DNA from 2 places in the Robertmurraya sp. GLU-23 genome. Region 1 is predicted to be linked to the other one. Evidence: riboswitches for the same ligand, from Rfam matches in the RefSeq annotation. Region 1 holds a riboswitch; the other holds the start of a gene.
The links. Region 1 has a riboswitch for cyclic di-GMP ahead of ACVBAX_RS14250 (amidase). Riboswitches for the same ligand answer to the same signal wherever they lie in the genome.
Positions count from the first base shown of each region.

Region 1 (11,194 bases):
ATGTGGATAGAAACGCGTCGGAAGTTGATTTAATCCGTTTGTTGAAACAGGCATCATAACAAATGACATCCCAACCATTCGAACTGTGTAAAGGATGACTAAGTGCGTATAGCTTAAGTCTACCGTTAACTGACTAAACTCATACGTGGTGATTACCGTGATTCCTAAACCAATTAGCGCCAATACTCGCCCACCAAATTTATCAAACAGTCTCCCGGTAATAGGAGACATAATCGCCATGGCGATGGCACCTGGTAGGAGCATTAACCCTGCGTCTAGTGGAGAAATTCCACGAATCGTTTGAACATAAATGGGAATAAGGATCATTCCTGAGAATAATGCCATGTTTGTTACCATGGATATAGAAGATGACAAGGCAAACATGGGGTATTTAAACACTTTAAAGTTTAACAACGGATTGTCTTGCTTTATTTGTTTTAAAATAAAAGTTACTAGCGAAATGAAACCGACTGCAATAGCCAGATACACATGCGGGCTATCCCACCCCTTGCTTCCTGCCGAACTAAAGCCGTAAAGAATCCCACCAAAACCAATACTTGATAATACTAATGAGAAAAAGTCTAAACGAAGATTACTCTTTTCTTTCTTATCTTTTAATAGGAAGAATCCGATTAATACCACTATTACTGAAATAGGGGTAATAAAGTGGAAAAGCATTCTCCAATCATAGTGTTCAATAATCCACCCTGATAAAGTTGGACCAATGGCAGGGGCAAACATGATGATTAAGCCAAAAACCCCCATCGCTGTTCCTCTTTTTTCAATTGGAAAGCTAACGAGCATGACGTTCATAAGCAATGGCATCATAATGGCAGATCCTGATGCTTGAAGCATACGTCCAGCTAAAAGAATCGGAAATTCGTGAGCCACACCAGCAACTAAAGTACCGATCGTAAATAAACTCATGGCGACTAAAAATAAATTTCGAACAGAATATTTCTGTATTAAGAAGGCAGTAGCCGGAATTAATATCCCGTTAACTAGCATAAAGCCTGTAGTTAACCATTGAACTGTGGCAGCTTCTACCTCTAAATCCTTCATGATGGATGGCAAAGCAATATTTAATAAGGTGTTATTTAAAAACGTGATGAAAGCCCCAATTAACAGAACTCCAATAATCCCGTATGGCGGCCGTTTATCTTGTTTTTCAGCCATGTATGTTCCTCCTATACTATAAGTCCAATAAAATGTACTTCTGTTATACACTTTACATATATTATACCCTGAGTATAAAAATTGCAATGAAAAAACACAGCTAAATAATGGGTTTGTAACCTTCAGAAAAATAAGTTACTATACTTTTATACAGTGAGTCCAAATACTAATTCGGGTGATACAATGAATGATCGGAAGCAACACGTTATTAATACAGCCCACCAGCTTTTTGTAGAAAAGGGATTTCAAGCAACTTCCATTCAAGACATATTAGATTTTAGTAGTATATCTAAAGGAACCTTTTATAATTACTTTTCTTCAAAAAACGAGCTACTCATGGCCATTTTTCGAGTGATCCAAAAAAAGTTTGAGCATGAAAGAAACGAACTTTTAATCGGAAAAGACCCGTCAGATATCGAAGTGTTCATTAAGCAAATGGAATTGCAAGTGAAGACCAATCGAGCAAGTAATCTTATACCTTTATATGAAGAAGTGCTATTTTTAAATGATTCTGAGTTAAAAAAGTTTATTAGTGATTTTCAGTTGCGAATGTTACGTTGGGTATACGAACGCTTTCATGAAATTTTTGGCGAGAGCATGAAACCCTATCTTCTTGATGCTGCCATAATGTTTACCGCTATTTTCCACCATAACCTTAAGTATGAGAGAATGGCGAATAGCTTAAAGAGCAATCCTGAACGGGTAGTAAGATATAGTGTTAATCGACTTTTGGCACTAATGAAGAATGTAGGGGAAACCGGTGAGCAACTTCTTCCACCGGAACTGTTGGATGATTGGTCTCCAACTTGTCATAAGAAAGATAAATCTTATCAAGAACAACTTACACTTGAAATTATGAGTCTAAAAAAAGAGAGCGTGCATATGACTGACTCTGTGAAATATATCGAGCTGCTCGATTTCATCTTAGAGGAGCTTTTGCAGCCTAGCCAAAAGAGGCAGTTTGTAGTGGAAAGTGCAGTAAGAACCTTAGAGGATCACTTTGGAAAAGCAAAACTACAACAACTACGTTCGTATCTTCAATAACAATGCTAGCAGGTATTGGGTCCCTTTGTCTTGGCCTTAATCGAGTAACTAGCGTAATAAGCGGAGAATTTCCGGTTAGATGCAGAATGGAGCAGATTTCGGGGTAAATAAGGGGAGGTTTTCCGCTTATGCAAAGCAAAATCTCCTATTTTCGAATTTTTTGAGCCAATAGGCGGAATCTCTCCGTTTATTTAAGCTTTTTTTAATAACAATTACTAATTAATCGGAATTTCTCCGTCTATTTTTCAGCTCGGGTGCTTAACCTGATCCCTCAACTGATAAGTGCGGACCCTCCTAACCTAAATGTGAGGATCCGCAGCTTTTTATCGACCAGTTTTAATTGTACAATACTTAATCATGTTAATTACTACAAGACGTATGCAAATTCATACGTCTTGTCTTGTGATTTTAATTAATAAAGTACCCAAAAAACGGAACCCTTTAGTCATTGGCCTGCTAGCTTTTTTAAGCTTCTTGTAATTGCTTTTCATCAATAAGTGTTTTTGCGGCTCTTAACCCTAATAAGTAACTGTCACATCCAAAACCGCTAATCTGACCTTGAGCAATTTCTGCAAATACAGAACGATGTCTAAATTCATCTCTTGCATGGATATTAGACATATGAATCTCAATAAACGGTACTTCTAAAATATCTAAAGCATCGCGAATTCCGTAGCTATAGTGGGTCCAGGCACCAGCATTAATAATCACTGCATCGACTTTTTCACGATAGGCTTGATGAATGCGATCTACCATCTCTCCCTCACAGTTCGTTTGGAATGTTTCAAGTTCTAGATCTAACTCTTCTGCTAACTTTTTCATGCTTTCATTAATTTCATCTAGGGTAATCGTTCCATACACCTTCGGATTACGTTTTCCAAACATATTAAGATTCACACCGTTTAGCATAAGTACCTTTTTCATCATAGATTCCCTCTTTCTCTTGCTCATTATTTCACAAACTTGTTTATACGACTATTTTAAAACAGACAATCCATAAATACCAATCGGTTTTTTGGTGAGATCTATAGGCTTACCCTATGAAAAATAAGTTAAGTGAATTTCTTTCAATATAACTTTTAAACTTTTCCACTACAGGTGATAGGTAACGATTCTTTACACTCGCCATGTAGATAATTTGTTCTGGGAGCGGCTCCTGAAAAGGTAGAACTTTAATGTCAAACAGGTCTAAGGTGGAGGATCGCGGAAGGATTCCCACTCCTTGTTTGGCTGCCACTAAGCCCACCAATGCCGTATCTTCTGCTACTTCACAAGATATATATGGAGTGATTCCGGCATCCGTAAATAATTGATCGATTACGGGACGAAATAGACTTTTCTTGTTAAAACAAATGAATTTTTCCTCAGCAATATCCATTAATTCCACGGAATCCTTGGATGCTAACGGATGATCTTTATGAGTGATGAGTACAATATCTCTCTTCATTAATGGAATAAAATCAATCTCTGGTTCATGTTCCGCATACGTACAAAAAGCAAGGTCATAATTTTCTTCCTTTAAGCCTTGGATGATATTCTGTGTGGTTCCTTGAATACAAGAAAACGTTACTTGTCCGCCCTCATTTTCTTCCATAAAAGACTGAATAATCGATGGGACAAAATCGGCTCCTAAGGAGAAAATGAATGCTAAGTCAATGATACCCGTATTGGCATTGGTGAGCTTTTGAAGATTCCTTTCACCCTTTTCAAGCTCCTCTAATCCATTTTCCACATAGGTTAAAAAATAGTGGCCGTATTTGGTCAGCTTAATATTTCGACCAACCTTTTCAAATAACTTGATACTTAATTCTTTTTCAAGCTCGCCGATTGCCTGGCTAAGACTTGGTTGTGTGATATATAGCTGAGCGGCTGCTTTTGTATAATGCTGTGTTTTCGCTAGCACACGAAAATATTGTAAATGTTTCAGGTTCATAAACAGAGCCCTCCCTGTTTCCAAGCTTTAAACAAAGTATATGATGTTTTTTAGACCAGAAAAAGGACTGAATATGAACAAAAAAGCACTCTTTGACAAGTGCTTTCTTTCGTTCTTTATGGTTTCATGGTTTTCCAGCTTCCTACATGGTGGATAGCAATTCCCTTGTATCCAAGAGTGGTTCCGTAATGAGAGGCAACTGAAGCAAGCTGCTCGTTCATATATGCTTCGCCTTCTTCAAAAAAGGAAATTATATCTCCTTCGTCTGTTGCACCTGTTTCTACACCGATGACTAATGCCTTATTATGTTTCCCAGCAAAGGCTACTTCATTTTTGACGATTTCAATGATAGCTGGGGCGGTATCACGATAGGCCATAATCGTTACACTATTCGTTTTTGTAATGACCCACTCCGCTAGATTTCCTTTACCATACGTATTATTATAAGAAACTTCATCAAACCAGAATGGCAGGTCCGCTTCAAGTGGTAGTTTTAATCCTGCAGCTGAAGTATTCGCTTTTGTTATCAGTTCTTGATAACTTTTTACAGTAGCTGCTCTATTCGTATTCCAACCGCTATATAAGTAGGGCTCTACATCTAAATGAATACCCGTAAATTTTTGAGAAGCGGTTGACCCAGCTTGATAGGTTTTTAACCAGTTCATTAACGCATCTTGATTTCGATATCCTTTTGGAGCTACCCAGCTTGGTGCTCCGTCTAGAGCATATACTTTTATCCCTTTTACTGATGCCTTCGTAGTAAAGCTACGGTACACATTCATTGGGATATCACGATCGACTTGTACATAGACTTTGTTGATTTGCTTTTGTTCGAGAAAGCTTATTGTTCCCGCTTCATCACTAACAATTTCCCATGGATTCCATAGCCAGGTGGAGCGATCTACAGTAGAAGCACTCATTTTTGATCCAAAGCCTCCTATTGAAAAAAGCAACACAACAATCATTGATACTACTAGCTTTTTCATTTCAAGTTCCCCCATTCTGCCAGCCGAGGCTCACAAAATGAGACCTGGCAACCTGACAACCATTCGCTAGATCAAGCGATTAGGCTCATGGCTTTGCGTCCTTCCCTTTCGGAGAAGTTTGCCTTTTACAGTTTTTCTTTTATTATACTTTATTAAAACCAACTTTTGTCTCAGGTATTTTTACCCAATCAGCAATTTTCTTAATCTTTTTATAATGAAGAAAGATAGAACTCCGATGAAGGCAATGTACAACTCAATAATCCATAAGCTTTTGATGTATCCAGTTTGGTAGAAGGCTAAAGGAAAATCAATTGCCGCATGAGCGATAATTGCGAGCAGTACGTATTGAAACTTCTTTTTAATAACAGCTAGTAAAACAAGTAAAGTGAAAGCGATTTGCATAAAGAGAGCAAAGAAACGCTCTGGTATTCCCCATAGGTAGTGAGAAACTCCTTGATTTAATAATGTTTCTTTAATGGTAGCTGCTTGATCACTCGGAAGACTAGCTCCGATAGAGGCATCAAATGTACCTGCATTGATCATCGTTGCAAAGAGAAGAAATGGTACAACCGTTGAAAGGGCAATAACTACGGCTTCAATGCCACCCCAGCCTACCCCGAAAGACAGGCCACCTTTGTAATCCTGATATTTTTTCAACAGCCAGATAAATAAGATATAGCGCCCTACTTCCTCAAATATCCCTGCTGCAAAACCGCCGTATAATCCAAATAACCATGGATGTTCCGCATAGTTTGGAAAATTGGTTATGACTGCAACATGAAGAAGTTTCTCTAATACTTGAGTGATAATAACAAACCCGATGCTACCTATTATTAACGGCTTGAGTGAAATTCCTACCTGTTTTTTTGTTATTAGAATGGCACTAGTAAATAGAAGAATAGAAAAAATAATAACTGCGACCATGCTTAAGATTGTTGCATTGCTAATCATCGTAAATCCCCCTTGTTTTTATTATCATTATTGATAATGATAATATTAAAGTAAGAGTTATATTCTGTCAATGGGGTTTTGTTCTTTTTTTCCAATTAAAAAAGCACCTCTTTAAGAAGTGCTTATCTTCTGGCTATATGAACCTTTAATTGTTTCCCTTTTACCGTTGTATGTTTCATTTCGGACAACACCTGTGCCCCTTTGCCATTCAAGATTTCTACATAAGAGACGGTGTCAAGAATCGTGATAATTCCGATATCCTGTGCAGAAACACCATCAATTTTAGAAATGGTTCCGACAAAATCTACGGCCCGCAGCTTCTTTTTCTTGCCGCCATTAAAATAGAGTTTGGTGATATCCTTATTGAGTTCCTCGCTTTTTAGTTGCTTAATCTCCGGCTCTGAACCAATCTTCTCTTCAAAGGCAGATCGTGATCTCTCCACTTGCCCCGAAGCAGGTTTCTCCTTCTGTGGAATATGAAAACCAATGAGCTGCTCAATTTCGTCTAACAGTCGTTTTTCTCTTTCTGTAACAAACGTAGTAGCCTTTCCTTTCATCCCCGCCCGGCCAGTTCTTCCTGTGCGATGGACATAGCTCTCTTTTTCATATGGAATATCAAAGTTAATCACGAGGGAAATATTTTCAATATCAATCCCGCGGGCAGCCACATCGGTTGCGATCAGGTAGCGGAACTCTCCCCGTTTGAATTCACTCATCACATCTAGACGATCTTCCTGAATCATTCCACCATGTATTTTATCGCAATCATACCCAAGCTTCGTTAAATGATCGACAACCATATCCACACGGTCCTTTGTCCGGCAAAAAATGATGCAGCTATCCGGGTTTTCGATAATCGTTACATTTTGCAATAATTGAAGTTTTTCATCTTCCTCCGCCCAATACAAGGAATGTTCAATTAAGTTATCTGTATTGCTTGAAGGTTCTATCTCAACCTCCAACGGTGAGCGCAGATAGTTTTGAGCGAGCTTTTTTACCGCATCAGGAAGAGTGGCTGAAAAGAGCATCGTCACTCGATTTTTTGGCATTTCTTCTATAATGGCCTCTACTTGCTCGATAAAGCCCATGTTTAGCATTTCGTCAGCCTCGTCTATTACAAGGAAGCGAACTTGATCGAGTAGAAGAGTGCCTTTTTGAATATGATCCAGCAGTCGACCTGGTGTCCCAACAACGACATGAGTCTTTTGTTTAAGTTTCGTTTTTTGATACATAAAGGATTGTTTTCCGTATACTTCTACTGCATTGATTCGTTTTAACCGGCCGATATTTATAAAATCTTCTTTTATCTGTACAGCTAACTCCCGAGTAGGGGTGAGTACTAGAGCTTGCGGTTTATTTTCTGTCCAATCAATCAATTCACAAATCGGAATGGCAAAGGATGCTGTTTTTCCACTTCCTGTGCGTGACTTCACGATCACATCCCGCTCCTCTAAGACAAGAGGAATAATTTTTCTTTGGACTTCAGTTGGATGTTGATATTGTAGGCTCGCTAAAGTACTCAATATTTCTTCACTTAAGGTGAAATCTGTAAAATCCATAAAACAGCCTCTTTTCAAAATTTCTTTACAATACTACATTTTACCGAACTTATTCTTTTTATGAAAACAACATGTAAAGTACATTCATTTGACCACATAATGAGTAAAATGTACATGTTTCTTTAAGAACAGAGGGAAAATACTTTCACGATGCCTATATTTATTTTCAGCAGCTAAATCTTTTACGGGAGGCACTCATCGTGCTAAATCATGTAGATGTAGTAATTGTTGGAGCTGGACTATCCGGTCTTGCTGCTGGATGGGAGTTAAGGAAGCACGGAAAAAGCTTTGCTATTTTAGAAGCTCAAAATCGTGTTGGAGGTCGTGTATTAACGATTAGCCATCAAGATTCTACGATTGATCTTGGTGCCCAGTGGGTTTCTCCATTCCAGCCTCGTATACAGTCCTTATTGAAATTTTTCAATATAAAGACCATCCCTTCATACAAACAGGGAAAAACCATATATGATTTACATAACAAGCGCATGCTTAGTTCAAAAACTTCCCCACCTGTTTCACCACAAGGAATGCTAGATTTATTTCTAACTCGAAAGAAGATCCATCAATTAACGAAGCTTATTCAGAAAGAAGGATTATTACATTCCTCTTTAATGAGAGAATATGATGCGCTAACTATGGACAGCTGGATTGAAAGACAAATGTTCTCAACATACGGAAAAGCATTCTTCCGTATTTTCTGTGAAGAACTTTCCTCCCTTGAGCTTAGCGAATTTTCCTTCTTAGACATCCTTTGGTTCATCCAATCCGCCGGTGGAATGGATCAGATTTTGACTGCTGAAGATATGTGGATAACGAGTGGGGCGCAAACCTTACCACTAAGAATGGCTACAATTATGCAGGATCAAATTTACTTCAATCAACCTGTAAGAAAAATTGAGTGGAGAAACAGTGCTGCAACCGTCCACACTGATTCCGAGTGTTGGACTAGCAAAAAAGTCATCGTTGCCATCCCTCCTGCTTTCAGCGCAAAAATACAATACAATCCCCCACTGCCTGCACTTCGCGAACAGCTTTGTCAGCGGGTTGGGCAAGGATCGATCATAAAATCAGTCATCATATATAACACCCCATTTTGGAGAGAAGATGGATTATCTGGCAGCTCTTACTACGATTGCGGACCGATTCGAGCTACGATGGATAGCACCACACCAGACCAGCCTCATGGTGTTCTAACTGCATTGATCGGGGGAAAATACGCAAGAAGTTTGGGTCGATTGACAAAAGAAGCACGCAGGAAAGAGATTATAGCTTGTATTGCCCATTTATTCGGAAGCAAGGCCCTTGAGCCTATCAGTGTGTATGAGAAAGATTGGGCAGAAGATCCTTGGGCAAGAGGAGGCTATGCTGCCCATTTTGCAACCGGCGTGATCTCTGAATATGGGGCTGCCTTATCGGACCCGGTTGGACCTATTCATTGGGCGGGGACGGAAACAGCTAATGAATGGCGCCTTTACATGGAGGGTGCCATTGAATCAGGAGAACGCGCCGCAAAAGAAACCCTAAAATAAAAATGGGTGTCTGTCACCCTTCGTGGACACTTTTGCCCTTTTTGTCCGCGTGGGGTGGACAAACATCCCCCTTTTCTATATTTTGATTAGTTTATTTGACTTAGCCTCTCATCTTCAAACCCTTCTGTAGATAAAAAGCCTCGACTGACACCATTTCTTCCATTTCTTTTTGCTTCATAGAGAGCTTTATCACAGGCAATATACATCGTTTCTAGTTCTGTCTCTACGGTAGGGATAATAGTTATTATACCCATACTAACCGTGTATGAAAGCTCCCATTCCGTCAAAATCTCCTTCTCTATCCCTTTACAAATTTCTGATGCTAACTTCATGGATTGCTTCTCATCTGTTTCTGGTAGAAGAATCGCAAATTCGTCGCCACCAAAACGGCTAAAATAATGCCCTTTGCTGATATACTCCCGAATCTTCTTACTCAATTCACGCAGCACATGATCACCAACATCATGTCCATATTTATCATTAATCTTTTTAAAATAATCAATATCAAACAAAATAAGAGATATGGGTTTCTTATTCTTAGAACATGCCATTAAACACTTGTTTGCTTCTGAGAAAAATACTCTTCGATTCAACGCTCCTGTTAAGTCATCATAACTGGCTAATCGAATAAGCTCTTGATCCGCTTGTTCTTTTAATATGAGGATAAATCCTGTGTTTCCGATCAGCATCACAAGATAAAGACCTATGAAAGAAAGTGTTTGAAAAAATCCTGGTGTAAAAAAGCTCCATGTATAAGCGGACATTAGGGTAACGATCCCTCTACCACACAAGGCCAAAGCTAAAAACAAGTAAAATAAACCTAATATCTTTCTTAATCGCGAGGATTCTCGCTTATATACTAAATGATAGACAGGTAGAATCATAAGCATAGCGGTACCAAATGAAGCAACGGCAATTCGGTTGCTCTCTAAGTTGAAAAATAGAATAGCTAAATGAAAAGCAAATATGTTTATGAAGGTCATAATCAAATACGTTATTTTTATCCGTTTTGTATACACGTTCAACAGTTTTAGAATCGCTATCATTTCAAACGAAGTCCCTAAAAACAGTAAAGTGTTGGCAACCGAGATGGTGAACACATCCGAAATGCCACCCCATAAGGTTAATAATGTCCAGGCAAGGGCCTGAACACATTTGGCCAAGAAAAAAGTAGTAACCGTCTTATCTGTTCGATGGTCGCGCCAATAAGCACTAATTAAAAACACAGTAAAAACATGACCCGTAACCAAAATAACAAAAATTGTTTTCATATCAAGAGAATAGCCCATTTATGTATCACGCACCTGAACAAATAATATACCGTTATATACCGTTATATACTACTACACTTTGTGGTGTCTGACACCCCTCGTGGACACATTTGCCTTTTTTGTCCGCGTCGGGTGGACACTAAGACCATAACCAAAGGCCTGAGCCCGGTACAATACCGAGTTCAGACCTTACAAGCTGCCTAAATTAATAATCTAGTATGAATCTCTTCCGTTCCGGCATTCAAAGCCGTCTTGTAATACAAACATTTATGCTCAATGAGTTTCATTGTTTTTTTCAATTCTTCCATCTGTGCTTCTACACAAGCCTTTCTTTCCAAAAACATATCATATCTTTGTTGCAACGTGGAGTCCCCATCAGAACACCATTCAATGAAGTTCTTAATCTCCTTAATAGGCATTCCGGTGGATTTTAGACATTCAATTATTTTTAAAGCTTCAATATCGGATTCTTTAAACAAACGTATTCCGTTGGCTGTCCTTTCTACAAAAGGCATAAGCCCCTCTTTGTCGTAGTAGCGCAAGGTATATACTGTAACATTCAATTCTTTTGCAACTTCGCTAATAGAATAAGTCTTCAACATTTAACTCCCTTTCTAAATGATATAGACCTCGAGTTAACTCTAGTGTTACGAGGGAGTTTATCACCGTATTTGCTGAATGTCAAAGTTTTAGAGGAAAGTAAAAATAAACTAGATTGATAGATAGTTTGAAACATGTATGGCCA
Region 1 is NZ_JBRKCV010000008.1:68,144-79,337, forward strand. It holds gene ACVBAX_RS14230 (DHA2 family efflux MFS transporter permease subunit) at 1-1,176, opposite strand, end outside; gene ACVBAX_RS14235 (TetR/AcrR family transcriptional regulator) at 1,360-2,220, shown strand; gene aroQ (type II 3-dehydroquinate dehydratase) at 2,686-3,144, opposite strand; gene ACVBAX_RS14245 (LysR family transcriptional regulator) at 3,254-4,153, opposite strand; gene ACVBAX_RS14250 (amidase) at 4,270-5,139, opposite strand; cyclic di-GMP riboswitch class I at 5,183-5,272, opposite strand; gene ACVBAX_RS14255 (YhfC family intramembrane metalloprotease) at 5,320-6,090, opposite strand; gene ACVBAX_RS14260 (DEAD/DEAH box helicase) at 6,213-7,649, opposite strand; gene ACVBAX_RS14265 (flavin monoamine oxidase family protein) at 7,850-9,178, shown strand; gene ACVBAX_RS14270 (diguanylate cyclase) at 9,265-10,449, opposite strand; gene ACVBAX_RS14275 (MerR family transcriptional regulator) at 10,650-11,048, opposite strand.

Region 2 (11,194 bases), on a different contig from region 1:
TTTCCATTGATTCTTACAATGGGAGTAACCGCCGTTGTAATGTGTAAATCCGATGCCCCATTTTGAAACGCGAATAATAATAGTTTTTGAATCATCGTGCTCTTCCCCCATTATTCTACCGTTACGCGATAAACCTCTTCCAATGTGGTTAAACCCTGTGCGGCTTTTTGCAGTCCGTCCTCAAACATCGATACAAAACCTTTTGTGTTTACGTACTTACGATAAGCAGAGTCCTGCATCTTTTGTGTAATCATATTTCGTAGCTCATCATCAATGAGGAGCGTCTCATGAATGGCCATACGTCCGCGATAGCCTGAGTTATTACATACAGAGCAACCTTTCCCCTTTTTCAAATGGCTTGTATCGATTCCTCTTGATTGAAACATCACCGTCTCTTCCATTGTCGGTTCATATGGACTAGCGCAATTTTTGCATATTTTTCGAACCAAACGTTGTGCGACTACTCCCGTAACAGCTGATGACACAAGGAAAGGCTCAATACCCATGTCCATTAGACGGCTCACCGCAGAAACCGAGTCATTCGTATGAAGCGTACTTAATACAAGGTGTCCGGTGAGCGCTGATCGTAAAGCAATTTCTGCTGTTTCAGTATCACGAATCTCACCAAGCATGATAATATCTGGATCCTGCCTGAGGATGGAGCGAAGCCCAGCCGCAAACGTCATACCAATATTCGCCTTCACCTGAACCTGATTAATTCCACGAATTTGATATTCAACAGGATCTTCAACCGTGATGATGTTCACTTCATCGGTATTCAGCTTTTGTAACGCGGTATAAAGGGTCGTCGACTTTCCTGACCCAGTAGGACCTGTAACGAGAATAATTCCGTACGCATTGCTAATCATTTTTCGGAAATTGGTTTCGTTTCTCTCTGAAAAACCAAGCTTTTCAATTCCGAGCACCACGTTTCCTGTATCCAACAAACGCATAACAACCTTTTCTCCAAAAACAGTTGGAAGAATGGATACACGAAGGTCAATATTTCTCATATCAATGTCCATTTTAAAACGGCCATCTTGCGGAAGGCGCTTTTCTGCGATGTTCAACTTGGACATAATCTTGATTCTTGAAACAAGAACATTGTTCATGTTTTTCGGAAGGGTTCGTTCTGTTCTCAGAACCCCATCCACACGAAGACGAATAAGCGTTTCGTGTTCATGCGGGTCAATATGAATATCACTCGCTCCGACTTGAAGCGCCTGACTCAAGAGCTGATTCACCATTTTAGCGACTGGCGAATCATCGGACTGCTGTGCTTCTAAAAAGCCCTCATCATCATCGTTTAACGGCATATCCTCGAGCATTTTATCAATCGATTTTTGCATGCCATAGTAACGATTTAAGGCTACTTGAATTTCATGCCTTTTGGCTATCGCAGGCTCAATCCGAAAGCCGGTGCTCAAACGTAGGTCATCAATCGCAAAATAATCGAGCGGGTCCACCATCGCGACTAGTAATTTATCATTCGTCTTTTTAAGCGGAAGTAGCTGGTACTTTCTCGCTAATTCTTCATCTATTATATTAATAAGCTTTCGATCAATCTCAAGCTCATACAAATTCACCTTTTTAATGCCGAGCTGGAACTCTAGCACTTGAATAATCGTGTCTTCATCCACAATATTCATCGCAACTAATTGATCACCGAGACGCAAACCAGAACTTTTTTGCTGAAGCAGGGCATCCATTAATTGCTCTTCTGTAATTACATTTGTTTCAATAAGCAGATCGCCTATACGCTTTCGCTTTAGTGCCATTCGGTTGCTCTCCTTTTTGATGTATTTGTTCCTGAGTTATTCAAGTACCTGTTGAAAAGCTTCACAATAAAATACTCGCGCAGAGACGGTTGCATCCATATTACCCTTTTCAGAATTTAAAGAGTATGTGACATTCTGTATATGAAACACTCTCGGCAATTGTTCAAGCTTATCCACGAACTCATTGATGTCTTCATCACTGCCATTCAATGAGATTTGTACATCATTGTAAGAAACCGTAAACTCCTTGACTTCACTTACTCTTTCTTCAAGAAGCTTGTAGATCGATTCAGGAAATAATGTACTCCACTGATCCTGCTCTACCGTTCCATCAGCGGTAGTTGTCACTTCAGCTTGAGTCTCTTCGTCTGACTCCGTTTGGAAAGAAATAGTAGAAACCGATGTTCCTGTTTCTCCTTCAGTTTGTTCAATATCCTTGATGACCTGCTCGATATTCGGACGTCCAGGAATTCCTTGAAATAACTCCTGCTTTTCCGCTTCCGTCATCGTTTGTGGCTCTAATGATTGGAGCACCTTTTCATAGCTGCTAGTGTCAGCTTCAATTATTTGTAGGTTCGCTTCCTTTTCTGCTTGTTCCGCAGAAAGTGGTCGTAAGATAGCCCAGTAAAAGATTCCACTAAATACAACCAATATCGCAATCGCAATTATTAGTATCTTTTCTTTTAGCAAACTCTCTAATTTCATTGCAGCTCACCTTCTAACGTCACAACAGTCGCCTCAAAATATGCTTCGTATAAATTGTTCTCCGTATTTAAATTAATACTCGTCACCTTTGCCTCTGTAACAAAGTCAGCCTGTAATAGCTGCTGAAGGTAGGTCGCTGCTGAATCCTTTGTTGGGAATAAAACCGTCATAGTCAGTGCACCCGTATGTTCAAAGGTATAATTGGAGACGGAACCACCTTCTGGAAGAAGTTTGTATAAATCTTCTTTTATACTGATTGGGTTTTTATAAATAGCATTTAAAAACCCATGAATTTTATTATATTTATCTACAAAATTATATTCTGTCACACCCGATCGACGGGCCGTAATCTCCGCTAATACCGTATCTCTCGCTTCCGTGCTCGTTGCAATTTTCTCGTCGAGCTCGTGGATTGAACTTTTCCCCGTAATAAATAAAATAATGAGTAATGCGGAAATCACAAGAAACAAGGCTGCTGTGCCAAGTAAATATGGCAATCTATTTAACCTGTTTCTCCTTTCCTGTGGCAATAAATCAATACTAAAGTTCACTACGATCTCTCCTAACTACCACCATTACTTTTTCCACTTCTTCTTTACAATTTCATTTCCTTTAAGAGCTAGTCCAATCGCAACACTTGTTGAGTTCAATAGGTCTTTGTTTGGGAAATGGTCCGTAACAATCTTTGAAAAATCAATATCTGCTACATGTACCTCAAGTCTATCAGAAAGAACAGATACAAATTGGCAAGCATTAACCCCGGTAACAATCACTCGTTTAAAATAGCCATTTCCCTTACTTAATGAGAATCGAAAGAAGTTCTGTGCTTTCTCTATTTCAGTAACAACATCGTTAATATAAGTCTCTTCATAGATGGCTGTCTCCTCAACTGATACAGACGCCTCTACTAAGCTCTCAACAAACCCATCAAAAGGCAACACATCACTGGTTGAAAACAAATCTTCCTGTTCCGACTCGATTGCTCCCACTGTCATCGTTCTTGAAAAGGCTATGGTTCCATTGTCGAAAATATGGATATCTATAGAGTCTTTAGAAAGGTCCACGATCATTTCGGTTCCCTGCAACCACTCTGGGTTTGTATGTGAAACCAATCTCTGCAAAGCTGTGCCGCGAATCTCCGCGCTTAACGGCTTCAAACCTGCCTGAATACTCACTTCCAAAAGGTCCTCCGATAACGGCAAAGACGTCGCAAAAAACAGAATATCCGCTTTATCGGTTGCCTTTTCTCTTACCTCAGAAGCAAATTCCACAGCCGTCAAATTTTCGATATCCATCTGCTCGTCGGGCTCTGCCTTAATTGTCCCGATCTTCACAAAATCATAAATAGACTTTTCAAAAGGGAGATGGATACTTTCTCCAACCTGGTATTGAAGAAGCTTCGCAAGTGCTTCTTCCTTTAAATCAGGAAGCGAAGTTATTCGTCTCACAATAATGTTTTGAGTAGGAAAGGCCAGATGAACATGCTTGTCCAACACCTTCTCCTTCAACAAGTCCGCTACACCCTTTATATCGGCTATTCTTGAATTTTCTAATATGGTATTCTTTGCATCTGTTACATCTATATCAAGTAAAACAGGTTTATTGTTTTGGATTTGTACCTTCGCAGTTGTAATATACTGATCGCGAAAGTCTATTCCGGAGAATGTATCGTTTTTTTTGAAATTGAACATGTTGCACCTTCTTTCTGTTGATGAATTATCGTATGGTAGAAAATGATATACTTTCTTTTTTCATGCTAGAAGCGAGACTTTTTCCACCTTCTTCTAGAATAAGACGCTCACATGTTACTTTCATGAGCTCACAACTTATCCCCGTTGCCTCATCTAGTTCACTATAAACTTTAAACCTTTTAGACTGTCCTGCCACCTCATTAATAACAATTCCACTGTGTACATTAATTATGCTATTACCATTAAAATCCAATATATCTACAATAAGAGCTCCTTTTATTACTATCTGATCTTTATTTGCGCTACCTCTAAGAATGACATTTTTAATAAAAACCCTTTTATTTTCTGGGATTGTTATAGTTGGGTCACTATTACCACTCATATCAAGAGTATCGAAGATTAATGTCTCGGTTTTACTTGGATCGGACTGATCCTCTATTATTTCTTTCATTTCTTCTATTGAATAACTTGTTTTGTTACCTTTCTTATCAGTTTCTGGCCAGACGACACCATAATCGATTAATACATCTTCATATATTTTTAGTTCTGTTTCTTGCATCGGTATCTTTATTTGGTGTTCTGAATCTTTATCGTATTTATAGTTAAGATCATCATCATCTACAAAGTTATATGGTTGTTTAAAGGGAGAATCCATCTTATTATCCACAGTAATATCTACTTTCACTACCCTACTAAGTTGTGATTCTTGTTCATTCGTATACTTAGCTCCTAAAGTTAACTCAATAGTATCCCCGGATTTCACATTATCAGGATCAATATTAGTACTTAAACTAACTTCAACGTTCTTTTCACCAATTGAATAGTTAGCTACATTACTCTTTTCTTGAAGGTATGCTAAAGGGCCATTTCCTTCCTTACCTTGATAATTAGCCATTTCATTTAACACTATTTCAATTGCTCCTTCAGCACGGTAAAACTCTTCTTGCTCCTTAGTTGTTTTCACTATATTTTTTAATCCATAAGTAGTGGTTGCTAACATAGAGGTTCCAACTATACTGACAATTACAACCAAGATTAGAACAATCATTAGTGCAGCTCCAGATTGGTTCCTCCTCAAATTATCAAACATAAAGTTCCTCCCTAAAAAGCTAATACCTTACTCTTTCTTCTCCATTAGAGGTTACCTTAGTAGATATTTTATACTCTTGTTTATCTTTTTCTAAAACTAAGGTTACTTTGAATTGGCTTGCGTTTTCTACATCTGGCATAAAGTCAAATTGCTTAACGTTATTCGATAAGAGATTTGATTCCAGTTTTAATTCATTATTTGAAAATGAAATCTTACTGCGAACATCTTCCCCATCTCTAACAGCATTAGAGATGGTTTCCATTATAAATCTAGCTTCCCGTTGCAATTCATTTTCCTTTGATACTGCACTTTCCATTTTTATCCCATAACTAAATAGAGCGAAAACAAGTCCAGATACACTAACCATAATAAGAATAACAATTAATAATTCAATCAATGTTACACCTTTTTGGTTATTCACCATTTCTCACCACCGTAAAAAGTTCGATTTGGTCATTAGAATCTATTTCAGAAGTTACAATTACTTGGATTTCACTATAGCTTTGAGTTATATTCTCTTGAGTATATTCCTGCCCAACCACTTTAACTGTTGCGTCTATCAGGTCCCCGAGAGTTCCAGGCATATTACAGCCTTGCGTAGTGGAACAGTCATAATTTTGCGTTGAACCAGTGAAGCCGTTTTGTCGGATTTCTTCCATTACTTGTTGGCCAAAATATATTAGCTGTGTATCCCTTCCCTGTTCAGTTGTTCTAGTAAAACTGCCTGTCATAATTAACAGCAGAGGGATAATAGCCATTCCAGCAATGACGACAGAGATCAATAATTCAATTAATGTGACTCCCTTTTCGTTGTTCATTTTTATCTTCCCCTTATAGGAGTAGTAAGCTGTACCAGGTCCAAATATCCTCTCCGTACAGGTATGCCACTAATGTTCCAATCATAATCGAAGGCCCAAAGGCAATCGGTTCTTTTCGTTTAACAACTTTTAGTGCGATTAATAGTACTCCAACAACGGCTCCTACAAATGAGGCTAAAACCAAGCTCATTACAGTTAGTGCTGGGCCGAGTACCACTCCAATAGCTGCATACAGCTTAATGTCACCGCCACCCATGCCGCCTTTGCTAACAACAGCAAGCAACAAGAGCAAACCGAAACCAACTACACTGCCTAGTAAGTAAGTTAAAAATGGTTCTTCTCCGATAAAGAAACGTACAATTACTAGAACTACAATACTTGGTAGAGTAATCACGTCTAAAATTAACTTTTCACGAATGTCTGTTAGTACAGAAAGAATTAATAACGTTGATAATAGGATTGCAGGTAGTAGTTCTGAAGTAAGCCCTATTTCTTTGTAAACAATAAAAAATATGATTGCAGTCATTCCCTCTCCTAATGGGTATAAAGGAGAGATCCTTTCTTTACAATAACGACAACGACCTTTTAAGAATAGGTAACTAAATAGAGGAAATAAGTCAAAGAAACCTAACCTGTGATTACAGGAGGTACAGTGGGATGGTGGGTAGGAGATGGATTCTTTTTTTAGGAGACGGATTGCTACTACATTAAAGAAGCTACCCAATACGAGGGATATAATAATAATGAATAGATCAACTATAAGCAATTACTTCAGCCCCTTTCATCGAGGTTTCCATTTCATAAAAATAAAACTGCCGCATTTTTTATGTTGCGACAGCTAATATTAGCTATTAATCTTCGTCTGAATCATCAGAAGATGGTGTTGAAACACCATTACAAGATGAACTTATAGCTCCGTTAGTAACTGTGAAAAACTTTGTTGTATCTTCAGCACATGTTGGTGCAGAATCTAGATATTTGCCTGCTACAAGTGCACCTACGTCAGCTGGTACGCTTCCCACTTCTACTTCATATCTGTTAACTGCATCCTTTAAAATAGATAAAGTCTGCTTATTAGTATTAATCTCTGCTTTATCCTTATTGCCCATAACCATCGGCACCGCCACAGCAGCAATAATCCCCAAAATAACAATAACAACAAGTAGTTCAATTAGTGTTAAACCCGCTTGGTCTTTCATTTTCTTCTTTAATGATTTTAACATGAAGAAAGGTCCCCCTTTTAATTTTTATGTTTTTTCGAGAGCTTTTTCTTAAAATTTGGGAATAAAAAAACCTTTACAGCTCATTCTATGGAATGTAGTTGTAAAGGTCGGTTGCACCAATCGCTCGATATGACTCAGGTGCCCACGTACAAGTCATATTTCTTCGCGCCCTTATCTAATGAAAAGACTCTGTGATAAACATTACTTATTTACTAGTAGTCTACACTAAAAAAAATGAAAAAAAAAGAGGTTTTATGTAAATTTACTATTAGGAAATGTTGGCTAAACATTATTTTAAAAACACCATTTTCTATACTATTTTCCCATATAGAGTAGTATCTTCAATTTCCTCATTTATCATCTTTATTTTTCAGAAATAGCAATTCCAATTAATAACAGGAGCAACCATTAAATAGTTCCTTATACCTATTAGATATCATAATCTACCTCAAATAAATTTTTCCAATATTTATAAAACAAAGTAACATTTTTCCCTTTTTACCCATTATAATAGGAAGAAAATATCACTTATTCTATTAAAAAGGGGATTACATATGTCTCAACCATACCAACAAAAACCTATTTGGGCTTGGGTTGTTCTTATTTTGGGTGGCCTTTTTATCGTTTTCTCTTTACCCGGTATACTGTTAACACTTTTTATGCAAATCAGACAACTAGAAATCGTAACTTCTATCTCTATCATTTTCTTTACAATTGGTGTTTGCATGATTGTTGTTTTGCTATGGGGAATGAAGAGAGCTTGGACAGCCATTAAGAAATATAACGAATATAAAGCAAAATACACTGTCATTGAAACAAATCTAGATCCGACTCCTCAAGAGAAAAAACCCATTTGGCCATGGGTAGTCATTGGGATCGGTGCCTTACCGGTACTTGGAATGGGACCAGGTGTCATCATGCTTCCAATCATGCCTTTGTTCTTGGCTGGCATGTCTACCGATTCTGGGACTACTCCCGAATATGTGCCTATGCTTATTCTTCTGATTGGTTATGGGATCATGATTGGGTATATCACCTTACTCGTAAAAGCTATCAAGAGACTACGTTCTAAGTAAATAATCTGACAAGTTGCTCCTACCTTTTCCAGGTAAGAGCTTTTTTATTGTTAAAAAATGTTACAACATAACAGACAGAATATTCAAACATACATATAATACAGAAATATACCCACCTATTATATAAACCTTCTTTATCCCTCCAACCCCAAAAAACTAACCTTTTTACAAAGGTTAGTTTTTTACTCAAGGCTCTTTTCTTAAACTTTGTTGCTTTTTGGAACAAAATTGTAATAATTGTGCTAAGTTCCCGCAGAAAATAGCATAAATTTAATAAGAAGAGAGCCTGCAAACTAAATTCTTAAGCGTAAAATAGTTATTTTCACGTTAAAATCGGCTTTAAGATTTTAACAACTACCTTACGAAAACAGCCTTACTCAAACATTCACAACATCGGAAAAGGTGATTTTATTGGAAAAAGTATTTTTTATGAATGAAGCGATTAAGTTAGCTTGTGAAAATGTGTTAAGTAATCATGGTGGTCCTTTTGGGGCCATTGTGATTAAAGACGGGAAAATTATCGGAAAAGGAAAAAATGAGGTCACGAGCAGCAATGACCCTACTGCCCATGCTGAGGTTCAAGCGATTCGTGAGGCATGCTCCTATTTAGGTAGCTTTCAATTAACAGATTGTGAGATTTATACAAGCTGTGAGCCATGTCCGATGTGCATCGGAGCGATTTATTGGGCGAGACCAAAGGCAGTTTATTATGCTTGTACGAAAGAGGAAGCGGCTCAAATTGGCTTTGATGACCACTTTATTTATGAAGAAATTAGCTTGCCAATTGAAAACAGAACGATTATGATGAATCAAATTACGGTTGAGCAGTACAATCTACCGTTTAAAATGTGGGAAGTATCATCTGACAAAACAGAATACTAGTCTCTTATAGACACTCTAGGAGGAGAGTATGGACAAAAACAGACTAAAACAACGTATTGAAGCAGCCTCAGGGAAAATGGAGGCTGACCTTGTCATAAAAAATGGCAAAATTATTGATGTATTTACCGGTGAAATCTATGAAGGTGACGTTGCTATTACAGATGGTGCCTTTGTTGGAGTAGGGAATTATTCTGGTAAAAAGGAATTTGATGCAAGCGGGCGATATGTATGCCCTGCTTTTCTTGATGGTCATGTTCATATTGAATCATCTATGGTGTCTCCAAAGGAATTTGCGAAGGTTGAGCTGCTACGAGGAGTGACCACTATTATTGCCGATCCTCATGAAATCGCCAATGTACTAGGTGTAAAAGGCATTCAGCTTTTACTTGATACTTCAGAAAATCTCCCCTTTAATTTTTACTTTATGCTTCCTTCCTGCGTACCTGCCACTAGCTTTGAGTTAGCGGGTGCCACACTTGAGATTGAGGATCTGTCGCCATTGTTTTCCCATCCAAGAGTGCTCGGTTTAGCAGAGGTTATGAATTTTCCAGCTGTGAAACATGCGGAAGAGTCGATGTTAAATAAGCTATATGAAGCAAAGCGGTTAAACGCAAAAATTGATGGTCATGCCGCTGGTCTAAGTGATATGGACATTAATGTCTTTATGACTTCTGGTGTACGTACCGATCATGAGTGTACTACGGCCGAAGATGCGACGGCTCGTTTGCGCCGCGGGATGTACCTTATGATTCGAGAAGGTACCGTTGCTAGAGATTTAAAGAAGCTGCTTCCTGTCGTTAATGAAAGAAATGCTAGACGCTGTCTATTTGTTACAGACGACAAACATCTTGATGATATCCTTCATGAAGGAAGCATTGATTACAATGTTCGATTAGCCATCTCAGAAGGACTCGACCCCCTTACGGCTATTCAGTTAGCTACCATTAATACAGCTGAGTGCTTTGGGTTACAGGAAAAAGGAGCAATTGCACCAGGATATGACGCGGACTTTTTACTGCTAGATGATCTGGAATCTGTAAGCATCTCCCATGTATTTAAAGATGGAAATCTTATCGTTGAACATGGGCAATTAATTTATTTCCCAGAAAATGAGCAAGCAGATATCTCCTCTGAATATGTAAACACCGTTTGTTTTCATGATTTTACCGAAGAGGCATTACATCTTCCTATTGCTGAAAACAAAGCCAATATTATAGAAATCAATAAAAATAGCCTCGTAACCAATCATCTCATTGAAGAAGTGACCGTAAACGAAACGGGTTGTTTTGAATCTTCGTTAGAAAAAGATCAATGCAAGCTAGTTGTTATTGAAAGGCATCATTATACGAATGAAATTGGCGTAGGAATCGTCAAAGGGTTAGGATTGAAAAATGGAGCGATTGCGTCTACTGTTGCTCATGACTCACATAATTTAGTGGTCGCTGGAACAAGCGACTCTGATATCTTATTTGCTGCTCAAAAAATAAAGGAAATGCAGGGCGGACTTGTCGTTGTGAAAGATGGAGAAGTATTAGCCTCTCTTCACCTCCCCATTGCTGGTCTTCTTTCAATGGGCACATATGAAGACGTGTATGCTGGTTTAAATAAGCTGACCTTTGCACTAGAGGAAATTGGCGTAGGCGAAGGCTTCAACCCGTTCTTAACGGTATCCTTCTTATCTCTACCAGTCATCCCAGAAATTAAGCTAACCGCTCAAGGACTGTATGATGTAAAAAATCAAAAACATATTCCATGTTAAAGAAGGTAGAAGGAAATCCCTTCTACCTTTTACTCGTTCTTATAAACTATCACCCGTTGTTGTGCTTTGGTCGGTCGTGCTAGAATCCGTGCCAGGTGTTGTCCCTCTATCTGGTCGTTCCATGCCTTCAGGCGGTGTTCCTCCATCGCCTCTCATTCCGCCGCCACCACCA
Region 2 is NZ_JBRKCV010000003.1:84,809-96,002, reverse strand. It holds gene ACVBAX_RS07945 (type IV pilus twitching motility protein PilT) at 1-95, opposite strand, end outside; gene ACVBAX_RS07940 (GspE/PulE family protein) at 111-1,778, opposite strand; gene ACVBAX_RS07935 (hypothetical protein) at 1,815-2,483, opposite strand; gene ACVBAX_RS07930 (hypothetical protein) at 2,480-3,034, opposite strand; gene pilM (type IV pilus biogenesis protein PilM) at 3,059-4,174, opposite strand; gene ACVBAX_RS07920 (hypothetical protein) at 4,200-5,264, opposite strand; gene ACVBAX_RS07915 (prepilin-type N-terminal cleavage/methylation domain-containing protein) at 5,284-5,688, opposite strand; gene ACVBAX_RS07910 (type IV pilus modification PilV family protein) at 5,678-6,082, opposite strand; gene ACVBAX_RS07905 (prepilin peptidase) at 6,096-6,848, opposite strand; gene ACVBAX_RS07900 (type II secretion system protein) at 6,934-7,305, opposite strand; cyclic di-GMP riboswitch class II at 7,402-7,485, opposite strand; gene ACVBAX_RS07895 (hypothetical protein) at 7,860-8,381, shown strand; gene ACVBAX_RS07890 (deaminase) at 8,793-9,263, shown strand; gene ade (adenine deaminase) at 9,292-11,022, shown strand; gene ACVBAX_RS07880 (carbohydrate-binding domain-containing protein) at 11,062-11,194, opposite strand, start outside.
Region 2: it holds a riboswitch for cyclic di-GMP, as region 1 does, so the genes downstream of both, ACVBAX_RS07900 (type II secretion system protein) here and ACVBAX_RS14250 (amidase) in region 1, are expected to answer to the same signal.